2 regions of the Klebsiella oxytoca genome follow, and region 1 is predicted to be linked to the other one. Evidence: predicted binding sites of a transcription regulator. Region 1 holds the regulator's gene; the other holds the start of a gene.
What was found. The regulator Fur, encoded in region 1, represses iron uptake genes when iron is present. The targets are predictions, from matches to a motif close to ATAATAATGAGAACNACTATCAA.

Region 1 (5,520 bases):
TTCAAGCGCCTGCACCGGCGTGTTGTAACGGATCTGCACGCCCAACTGTTCTGCGCTGCGGTAATAGGCGTTTATCAGCGCTTTACCGCCGCCCATAAAAAAGGCGTTAGTGCGGGCCACGTGCAGGGCGCCGGACAGCGGCGGCTGGAAGTTAACGCCATGCTGGCGCATCCAGTCGCGGCATTCAGATGAGGTGCGGATCACCAGCCGCGCCAGCGTTTCGTTGGTGTTGCCATCGGTAACGCGCAGCAGATCCTGCCAGTATTCTTCTTCCGGATAGCTGTCGACTAAAACATCCTGCGGAGCATCATGCATACAGCGAAGATTTCGCGTGTGCTGAGAGTTTCCGCCTCGCCATTCCCGCGGTGCGGCCTCCAGCAGCAGCACGGACGCGCCAGCTTCCCGGGCGGTTAAGGCGGCGCATAATGCGGCATTGCCGCCGCCAATCACCAGTACATCCACCATTTTTGGCTCCATTACGGTTTGCTTTATTGTTAAATTTGTAATGGAAATGTAGGTGCTCAGGCCGGCAAGCCGCTATGGCGTATTGCTAAAGGGGGGTTTAGTGAGCGTAAAGACTGGCGCCCGGCCAGCGGCCTGATTCAACGAGCTGACGCATGACTTTTGTCAGTATCACTCGCGCCGCAAGGCCTGCTGGCGTCAGTTCATCATCAGAGAGACTGACGAGAAAATTAGGCCGACTGAGTATCGGATTGTCGACACCGATCACTCTCAGCGCCTCGTTGTCGAGATGAGAAATGGCTGCCCCAGGCTGCAGAGTAGCGCCGAGTCCGTCGCGGACGGCGCGCATCAGCAGCGCCAGACCGTCGATTTCAGCTACCACATCAATGTTAAGGGAGTGTTCCTGGCAGATAGACTCGAGCCTGCCGCGCAGACCATGCCCCTGGCTTGGCATAATCAACGGGATAGCGGCCAGCTGGCCTGGCGAGATGCTCGCGTCGGGAAGGGGAGCCAGCACTTCGTGGGTACCTATCAGGAACAGACGCTCTTCGAGAATGGGTCTGGCGCTCCAGCGCATAAGCTTCTCCTTCTGGAACACGATGGCTAAATCAAGCTGACGGGTATTGATCATTCGCTCAAGGTTGCCGGAGAGGCTTTCGACTAAATGCAGGCGGACATCGGCATAGCTTTCGCGCATCGCGTTAATAAAAGGCACCCCCAGAACAGAGGCGGTGCTTGGGGCCATACCGACGCTGACGTGGCCGGAAAGGCGCGCTTCGCGCGCGGCGAGAACCGCATCATCAGCATGACGCAGAGCCAGCTGCGCCTGAGAGTAAAAGGCAAGGCCAGCGCTGGTCGGCATCACGCCGCGCGATGTTCGTTGCAGCAGGCGAATAGCAAGTTCGTTCTCCAGACGCGCCATTTGTTGGCTAAGCGCGGAGACACCGATATTCAGATCTAGGGCGGCGCGGCCCATGCTGCCGGTTTCGATAATGCGGACAAAATAGCGTAGCTGGCGAAGCTCCATGTCGACTCTCCGTACAAGGCTGGATCCACTGACAGTAAATGTATTGAGGCGCGAGAGGAAGAGGGGGATCATATTCAGAGCAAAAAAAAGCCAACCTGAAGGTTGGCTTTTAACGTTATACGCTGCGGTGATTATTTCTCTGCCGCATCGTGAGCATGTTCATCTTCGCGGCAGTCGCCTTCTGCACAGTGACCGTAAAGGTACAGGCTGTGGTTAGTCAGGCGAATACCGTGCCTGGAGGCAATTTCACGCTGGCGCGCTTCAATTGAGTCATCGCTAAATTCGATCACTTTGCCGCAGTCGAGGCAGATAAGGTGATCGTGATGATGCTGCTGCGTCAGTTCAAAAACGGATTTACCGCCTTCGAAATTATGACGGGTGACGATACCGGCGTCGTCGAACTGGTTGAGTACGCGATAGACGGTCGCCAGGCCAATCTCTTCGCCCATATCGATCAGGCGTTTGTATAAGTCTTCCGCACTGACATGATGGTTATCCGGTTCCTGAAGGACTTCCAGGATTTTTAATCTTGGAAGAGTCACTTTCAGGCCAGCCTTCTTTAATGCGGTATTGTTGTCAGTCATGCGGAATCTGTCCTGTTGCTAAACGATCTACTTCCATCTGCGGAAGTAATACAGAGAATCACCCGATGTAATGCGTCTCATTATAGAACTGCCATGGTGAAATGAAAACTGCAAGCATCGGGCCTTGTATGCTGTCAAAAACGAGGCACTCGCTACAAAGTGCTTCACGCGACCTCGTTAAATCAGAGGACATTGTACAGATATGTGACTAAAAGTTAAAAACTTGTAGCTATAACTTCGATTGCTTTTATCTATAGATTAGGCAAAATCTGATGATTATGCCGTTCAGACTCAGGCATTCTTGATTTCTTCAAGATGCAGCTCTTCAGAAATCTGTTTTACCCATTTTTCCACGCGTTCGTTGGTCAGTTCCGGCTGACGATCTTCATCGATGGCCAGGCCAACAAAGTGGTGGTCATCCGCCAGACCTTTAGAGGCTTCAAAATGGTAGCCGGCGGTCGGCCAGTGGCCAACGATAGTCGCGCCGCGCGGTTCGATGATGTCGCGAATGGTACCCAGAGCATCACAGAAGTATTCAGCATAGTCTTCCTGATCGCCGCAGCCAAAAAGGGCAACCAGTTTGCCATTGAAGTCGATCTCTTCCAGGGTCGGGAAAAAATCGTCCCAATCGCACTGGGCTTCACCATAGTACCAGGTCGGAATGCCGAGCAGCAGGATATCGTGACCTTCCAGATCCTCTTTGCTGCTTTTGGCAATGTCGTGAACATCAGCAACATCTTTACCAAGCTGCTTTTGAATCATTTTTGCAATATTTTCGGTGTTGCCGGTGTCGCTGCCAAAAAAGATGCCGATGATTGCCATGAGTAAAATAACCTCTTGAAACTTAATGATGTGGTAGTGGGCGTAATGCCCGCAGATAGGGGCAATGATAGCAGAACAGAGAAAGGCGCGGAAACAGCAATCACGCCCAACTGCACACTCTGCTACATGAAAGCTGACTTTTTGAGGGTTTTAGGCTTTATCCTGGTCGCGCAGGGCTGCCAGCTGGTTCATCAGCATCTCTTCAATGAGATCGCTGCGGTTCATATTACGGGCTTCCGCCAGCTCGTTAAGCGCATCCACCGCATCGGCATTCAGCTTTAGCTCAACGCGCTTGAGGCCGCGGACTTTGTCGCGTTTAAGCTGGTTGCGTTTGTTGATGCGCAGCTGTTCATCGCGCGAAAGCGGATTGGTTTTCGGTCTGCCCGGCCGACGCTCAGTTGCGAACAAATCTAATGTCGTACGGTCCGTTTGTTCTTTTGCCATGATTCAGAGTGACTTCGGGGGAAACAAGCTGTCGGGAGTAGCCGACGCAGATAGCGCGCCATAATACATCAGGCGACGAGCTGCGCCAACGACCGCGGGCATTAAGCCGCGCGGTCGGGCATATTTTAAGCAGTTACCCGCCGATGGTGGCTAAATAACGTCGAATAGCGCGGATAACGGCTTCCGGTTTCTCGGCATGCACCCAGTGTCCGGCTCCGGCGATAACGTGCGCGCGCGCCTGGGGAAATTGAGCCAACAGGGCGTCACGATATTCATCGGTGACGTAAGGGGAGTTGCCGCCGGGGATAAACTGCGCCGGATGCGGCCAGGCCGGGACGGTTTGCCAGCCGACGATATTAGCGTACTGTTCCCACAGCACCGGCACGTTAAAACGCCACTGGCCGTCCACGAAAGATTTCAACAAAAACTGAATGACGCCCTCTTCATTGAGGTGTTCGCGCATCACTGCCGCGGCCTGCTGACGCGTGGCGGCACCCGCGTCGGTGACGGCGTTGATGGCGGCGAAGATTTCATCATGGCGACGAACATGATAATCCACCGGGGCGATATCAATGGCGACCAGGCCGGCGATACGCTCCGGCGCCAGAGCACTGAGCGCCATCACGGCCTTACCTCCCATGGAGTGACCAATAAAGGTCGCCCTCTCAATTTGTGATTCATTGAGAGTATCAAGCAGATCCTGGGCCATCGCGGCATAGGTCATCTCCGGCGCGCGCGGTGAGAGGCCGTGGTTTCGCATGTCGACCTGCAAAATATCATGGTCAAGGACCAGATCGCGGGCGAGGATCCCCAGATTATCCAGACTGCCAAAAAGGCCGTGGACCAGGACGATAGGGGGATTATTGTGCGGATTTTGTGCAGATTGCGCTCGGCTATTTAATTTCATGGCAAAGTTCTTTTTTTCGCTCCGTCGGGTTAGGGTATTATGTTGGACATTCTGCCACCCGGCTGCAAGACCCGGAAGATATCCGAGTTTTACCGCCATCCTGGTTTGACGCTATCCGCGGTTGGGATTTGTACCTATAATCCCGACAACTTGTATTCAGAAAAAGATATCGCACTGGATTAAGATGAAAACAATTGAAGTTGATGATGAACTCTATAGCTATATTGCCAGCCACACCAAGCATATTGGCGAGAGCGCATCCGACATTTTACGGCGCATGTTGAAGTTTTCCGCCGTTTCCCAGACCGCCGCACCGGTAGCGAAAGCCGCTCCGGCCCCTGCGCCAACGCCTGTCGTTGAAGTGAAGCCCGCGAATCCTCTGAAAGATAAAGTCCGTGCGATGCGCGAGCTGCTGTTATCCGATGAGTACGCCGAACAAAAGCGCGCGGTAAACCGTTTCATGCTGATTCTGACAACCCTCTACGCCTTAGACAGCAAAGCGTTTGCCGAGGCGACCGAGTCGCTGCACGGACGCACTCGCGTATATTTCGCTGAGGATGAGCGTACGCTGCAGAAAAACGGTAATCAGACGAAGCCTAAGCAGGTTCCGGGGACACCGTGGTGGGTCATTACAAATACCAATACCGGCCGCAAATGCAGCATGATCGAACATATTATGCAGTCAATGCAGTTTCCGGCGGAATTGATCGAAAAGGTTTGCGGTACGATCTAGTTATTTAACTTTGCACCAGAAGGATCAGGCAATGGCAATCGATAAACGCGCAGGTCAACCTGCGCAACAGAGTGATTTGATTAACGTCGCCCAGCTGACTGCCCAGTACTATGTGCTGAAGCCGGAAGCAGGCAACGCGGAACATGCGGTGAAGTTTGGCACCTCTGGCCATCGCGGTAGCGCGGCGCGCCATAACTTCAACGAACAGCATATTCTGGCGATTGCGCAGGCAATTGCGGAAGACCGCGCGAAGAACGGGATCACCGGCCCATGCTACGTCGGGAAGGACACCCACGCACTATCCGAGCCAGCCTTCATCTCCGTACTGGAAGTGCTGGCGGCGAACGGTGTTGACGTCATCGTTCAGGAAAATAACGGCTTCACTCCGACGCCGGCGATTTCCAATGCCATTCTGGTGCACAACAAAAAGGGCGGCCCGCTGGCCGACGGTATTGTTATTACGCCGTCACACAACCCGCCGGAAGACGGTGGTATTAAGTACAACCCACCAAACGGCGGCCCGGCTGACACTAACGTCACT
Region 2 (5,520 bases), 1.6 Mb from region 1:
GTGTCGCGATTCAACGAGAGAGAGTTTACGATGCAGGCTGCAAACATGCGTCAGGGGGTGTAAAACAACGTAAAGTCATGGATTAGCGGGCCTTGATGACGTAATTTCTGCCTCGGAGGTATTTAAACGATGAATAAAATACTGTTAGTAGATGATGACCGGGAGCTCACCTCCCTGTTAAAAGAGCTGCTCGATATGGAAGGTTTTAATGTGCTCGTTGCCCATGATGGAGAACAGGCGCTGGCCCTTCTGGACGACAGCATCGATTTGCTTTTGCTTGATGTGATGATGCCTAAGAAAAACGGTATCGATACGCTCAAAGAGTTGCGTCAGACACACCAGACCCCGGTTATCATGCTAACGGCCCGCGGCAGCGAGCTGGATCGCGTTCTCGGCCTCGAGCTGGGCGCGGATGATTATTTGCCTAAGCCGTTCAACGATCGTGAACTGGTGGCGCGTATACGCGCTATTCTGCGACGTTCACACTGGAGCGAGCAGCAGCAAACGACCGAGGCTGGTTCACCGACGCTGGAAGTAGATGCGCTAAGCCTTAATCCGGGCCGCCAGGAAGCCAGTTTCGATGGCCAGACGCTGGAACTTACCGGCACCGAGTTCACCCTGCTCTATCTCCTGGCGCAGCATCTTGGTCAGGTGGTATCGCGTGAGCATCTTAGCCAGGAAGTCTTAGGTAAACGCCTGACGCCATTCGATCGCGCAATCGATATGCACATCTCCAACCTGCGGCGTAAGCTGCCGGAGCGCAAAGATGGCCACCCGTGGTTTAAAACCCTGCGTGGACGCGGCTATCTGATGGTATCGGCTTCATGATTGGAAGTTTAACCGCACGCATCTTCGCTATTTTCTGGCTCACGCTGGCACTGGTGTTGATGCTGGTTCTGATGCTGCCCAAGCTGGACTCGCGCCAGATGACCGAGCTGCTGGAGAGCGAGCAACGTCAGGGCATCATGATTGAACAACACGTCGAGGCCGAGCTGGCGAACGATCCGCCGAACGACCTGATGTGGTGGCGTCGTCTGTTTCGCGCCATCGATAAGTGGGCTCCGCCGGGCCAGCGTTTGCTGCTGGTCACCAGCGAAGGTCGCGTTATCGGTGCCGAACGCAACGAAATGCAGATTATCCGCAACTTTATCGGCCAGGCGGATAACGCCGACCATCCGCAGAAAAAGCGCTATGGTCGTCTGGAAATGGTCGGCCCCTTTTCCGTCAGGGATGGGGAAGATAACTATCAACTCTATCTGATTCGCCCTGCCAGTACGTCACAATCGGACTTTATCAATCTGCTCTTCGACCGTCCGTTATTGCTGCTGATCGTCACGATGTTGGTCAGCGCCCCGCTGCTGCTCTGGCTGGCGTGGAGCCTGGCAAAACCGGCGCGTAAACTGAAAAATGCCGCTGATGAAGTCGCCCAGGGCAACCTGCGCCAGCATCCTGAACTGGAATCCGGTCCTCAGGAGTTTTTAGCCGCCGGGACCAGTTTTAACCAGATGGTGACCGCGCTGGAACGCATGATGTCCAGCCAGCATCGTCTGTTGTCCGATATCTCTCACGAGCTGCGCACGCCGCTTACCCGCCTGCAGTTAGGCACCGCGTTGCTGCGCCGCCGCAGCGGGGAAAGCAAAGAGCTGGAGCGAATTGAGATGGAAGCGCACCGGCTGGATAGCATGATTAACGATCTGCTGGTGATGTCGCGCAATCAGGCAAAAACCGCGCTGGTCAGCGAAACGGTGAAAGCCAACCAGCTGTGGGGCGAGGTACTGGATAACGCCGCCTTTGAAGCCGAGCAGGTGGGTAAATCGTTCACCGTGGAGTATCCGCCAGGACCCTGGCCGCTATACGGCAACCCCAATGCGCTGGAAAGCGCGCTGGAGAATATTGTGCGTAACGCACTGCGCTACTCGCATACAAAAATTGCCGTTAGCTTCTCGGTGGATAAAGACGGAATCACGGTTAACGTTGACGATGACGGTCCAGGCGTGAGTCCGGAGGATCGCGAGCAGATTTTCCGTCCGTTCTACCGTACCGATGAAGCGCGCGACCGCGAGTCTGGTGGTACCGGCCTGGGGCTGGCGATTGTCGAAGCAGCGGTTCAACAGCATGGCGGTTGGGTTAAAGCCGACGACAGCCCGCTGGGCGGTTTACGCTTAACCATCTGGCTACCGCTGTACAAGCGTACCTGATCCCCCCGGCCCGCGCTTTGCCGGGCCGGGCTACGGGTTCACAGCCGCCTGCAGTCGGGCAGCCCGGATAAGTCGCTACGCGACGCCATCCGGGGAATCTCCCGGCTCGCGCTGTGCTCAGCCGGGCTACGGGTCTACCGCCGCCTGCAATCGGGTAGCCCGGATAAGTCGCTACGCGACGCCATCCGGGAAATCTCCCGACTCGCGCTGCGCTCAGCCGGGCTACGGGGCTACCGCCACTTGCAATCGGGTAGCCTGGATAAGGCGCTACGCGACGCCATCCGGGGAATCATTTGCCCCACAATCTCCGCGAATTATCTTCGATTTTCCCGCTAAGGCGCCGTTTCTGCATGGTACGGCTCCAGCTCACCGACAGCCCCGCGGCCGACAGCAGGCGGTGATACTGCTCATCATCAAACGGCATCAGCCACGCAATCGCCCCGGCCTCGTGGACGCTTACATCGCTCAGGCGGGAGAGCAGCTCCAGCGGCGCATCGCCGGACACCTGTCCGCCCGCCACCACCCGATACAGCCAGCCGGTTTTACCGCTATTCTGCATAAGCTGCGCCATATCGCTGACGGCAAAGTGATAGTTGAGCTTGAAGCACGGCGAACGGGGTTGCGTCACCTGAATCAGCGCCTCTCCCCAGCGGTAGATATCGCCGATATAGACGTTTTTTTCCGTCAGCCCTTCGGTTGAGAGATTCTCGCCAAACGCCGGGGCGCAGAAAAGATCCGCCTGTTGAGGAAGTTCAAGAGCCCAATGGGCGTAGTGTTCACGGGGATAGTGACACAAGGCGCGATCCGGGCCGCCGTGAATTTTCTTCTCGGCCTGCTCATCACCCTCCAGCCCCAATTCGCCGAGGGTTAACTCACCATCAACCTGAATTTTACCGATAGCGCTTGGACGACTGCCGTCGTAATCCCTTACCTTGCCCACAAAGACGTTCACCGGATAGTGCATCGTTGCTCCTTTGCCAGGATATAAAAAAAGCGAGTCATCAGACTCGCTTCTCGCTCAGCACAATGCAACCTTATTTTTTGGCGGCAAAACGCGCTGCAGCTTCGTCCCAGTTCACCACGTCCCAGAACGCTTTAATGTAGTCCGGGCGACGGTTCTGGAATTTCAGGTAGTAGGCGTGTTCCCACACGTCCAGGCCCAGGATCGGGAAGCCGGAAGCGCCGGAGATAGCTTCGCCCATCAGCGGGGAGTCCTGGTTAGCGGTAGAAACGACAGCCAGCTTGTCGCCTTTCAGCACCAGCCACGCCCAGCCGGAGCCGAAACGGGTGGCAGCCGCTTTTTCAAATTCCGCTTTGAAGTTGTCAACGGAACCGAAATCGCGCTCGATAGCCGCTTTCAGGTCGCCCTGCAGAGTGGTACCGGTTTTCAGGCCTTTCCAGAACAGGCTGTGGTTAGCGTGACCGCCCGCGTTGTTACGCAGTACGGTTTTTTTGTCTGCCGGCAGCTGATCCAGTTTAGCGATCAGTTCTTCTGCGGACAGGTTTGCGAATTCGGGCAGGCTTTCCAGCGCAGCGTTAGCGTTATTAACGTAGGTCTGGTGGTGTTTAGTGTGATGGATTTCCATCGTCTGCTTGTCAAAATGCGGTTCCAGGGCGTCATAAGCGTACGGCAGGGCAGGCAGTGTATAACTCATAATCATCTCCATTATTGTCGAGCGGCGGAAAGTGTTAATGCCGCGTAAGCAGTTGGTTCATTATAGTTAATTAAATGATATTGAAAACGCTTATCAATGCCGTATTTTTAATAAGGTTATAACATGGGGTTATAGATGTGATTTTGTGATACAGAACAACTAATTAAGTTTTTGGTTGCCAGGATTGAGCTTCTGGTGGCAACAGCTTAAAGGCGGAAAAACTGACCGATTTTTACACTCATCGGGTCGGAAGAAGATTTATCCGATAAAAAATAGATGAGGATAAAATCAATGAATCACGCGATTACGATGGGTATTTTTTGGCATTTGATAGGTGCGGCCAGTGCAGCCTGTTTCTATGCCCCGTTCAAGAAAGTTAAACATTGGTCCTGGGAAACGATGTGGTCTATTGGCGGGATCGTCTCCTGGCTGATTCTCCCCTGGGCCATCAGCGCCATGCTGCTGCCCGACTTCTGGTCCTATTACGGCTCTTTTGACGCCTCCACGCTTCTGCCCGTCTTCCTGTTCGGCGCCATGTGGGGTATCGGTAATATTAACTATGGCCTGACGATGCGCTATCTCGGTATGTCGATGGGGATCGGCATCGCCATTGGTATTACGCTGATTGTCGGTACCCTGATGACGCCCATTCTCAACGGTCAGTTTGATGTATTGATTAACACTAAAGGCGGCCGGATGACGCTGCTCGGCGTGCTGGTTGCGGTGATTGGCGTCGGTATTGTCACCCGCGCAGGCCAGCTGAAAGAGCGCAAAATGGGCATCAAAGCTGAAGACTTCAACCTGAAAAAAGGGCTGCTTCTGGCGGTGATGTGCGGCATCTTCTCAGCCGGTATGTCGTTCGCCATGAACGCGGCCAAGCCGATGCATGAAGCCGCCGCCGCGCTCGGCGTCGACCCGCTTTACACCGCGCTGCCAAGCTATGTGGTGATCATGGGCGGCGGCGCGCTGGTTAACCTCGGCTTCTGCTTTATCCGTCTGGCAAAAGTGAAAGATCTGTCGATAAAAGCCGACTTCTCGCTGGCAAAACCGCTCATCATCAGCAATATCCTGCTCTCCGCCCTCGGCGGCCTGATGTGGTATCTCCAGTTCTTCTTCTACGCCTGGGGACACGCCAGTATTCCAGCGCAGTACGACTACATGAGCTGGATGCTGCATATGAGCTTCTATGTGCTGTGCGGCGGCCTGGTGGGGCTGATCCTCAAAGAGTGGAACAACGCCGGTCGTCGTCCGGTTGGCGTGCTGAGCCTTGGCTGCGTGGTGATTATCATAGCCGCCAATATTGTCGGCCTGGGAATGGCGAATTAGCGCGATCAGGCGGCGGTGCGACTGCGCTGCCGCCACTGCCCCGGCGTCATACCTATCTCGCGGTTAAACACCACCGAAAAGTAGTTGCTGTCTTCAAACCCGCACTGCATCGCCACCTCGCCAATCAGCCGTTCGGTATGCTGCAGCAGATACTGCGCGTGGCAGATGCGCAGCTGGCGCAGGTAGTGGTTGATGGTCATGCCCGTCTGCTGACGAAACTGCTGGCGCAGCGCGCGTTCGCTGCACCCTTCGCGCTCGCAAAAACGGTCGAGAAAGAAGGGGCGATTGAGGCTACCCGCCAGCTCGGTGAGCAGCTTATCAAGCAGCGCTTCGCTTTGGGT

Region 2: the regulator Fur is predicted to act here: its motif matches at 3,928-3,950, upstream of sodA (superoxide dismutase [Mn]).

The regions. Positions count from the first base shown of each region.
Region 1 is NZ_CP046115.1:1,691,271-1,696,790, forward strand. It holds gene tcuA (FAD-dependent tricarballylate dehydrogenase TcuA) at 1-465, opposite strand, end outside; gene tcuR (tricarballylate utilization LysR family transcriptional regulator TcuR) at 563-1,489, opposite strand; gene fur (ferric iron uptake transcriptional regulator) at 1,621-2,073, opposite strand; gene fldA (flavodoxin FldA) at 2,365-2,895, opposite strand; gene ybfE (LexA regulated protein) at 3,046-3,339, opposite strand; gene ybfF (esterase) at 3,473-4,246, opposite strand; gene seqA (replication initiation negative regulator SeqA) at 4,431-4,979, shown strand; gene pgm (phosphoglucomutase (alpha-D-glucose-1,6-bisphosphate-dependent)) at 5,011-5,520, shown strand, end outside.
Region 2 is NZ_CP046115.1:110,850-116,369, reverse strand. It holds gene cpxR (envelope stress response regulator transcription factor CpxR) at 130-828, shown strand; gene cpxA (envelope stress sensor histidine kinase CpxA) at 825-2,198, shown strand; gene yiiM (6-hydroxyaminopurine reductase) at 2,488-3,162, opposite strand; gene sodA (superoxide dismutase [Mn]) at 3,233-3,853, opposite strand; gene rhaT (L-rhamnose/proton symporter RhaT) at 4,145-5,179, shown strand; gene rhaR (HTH-type transcriptional activator RhaR) at 5,185-5,520, opposite strand, start outside.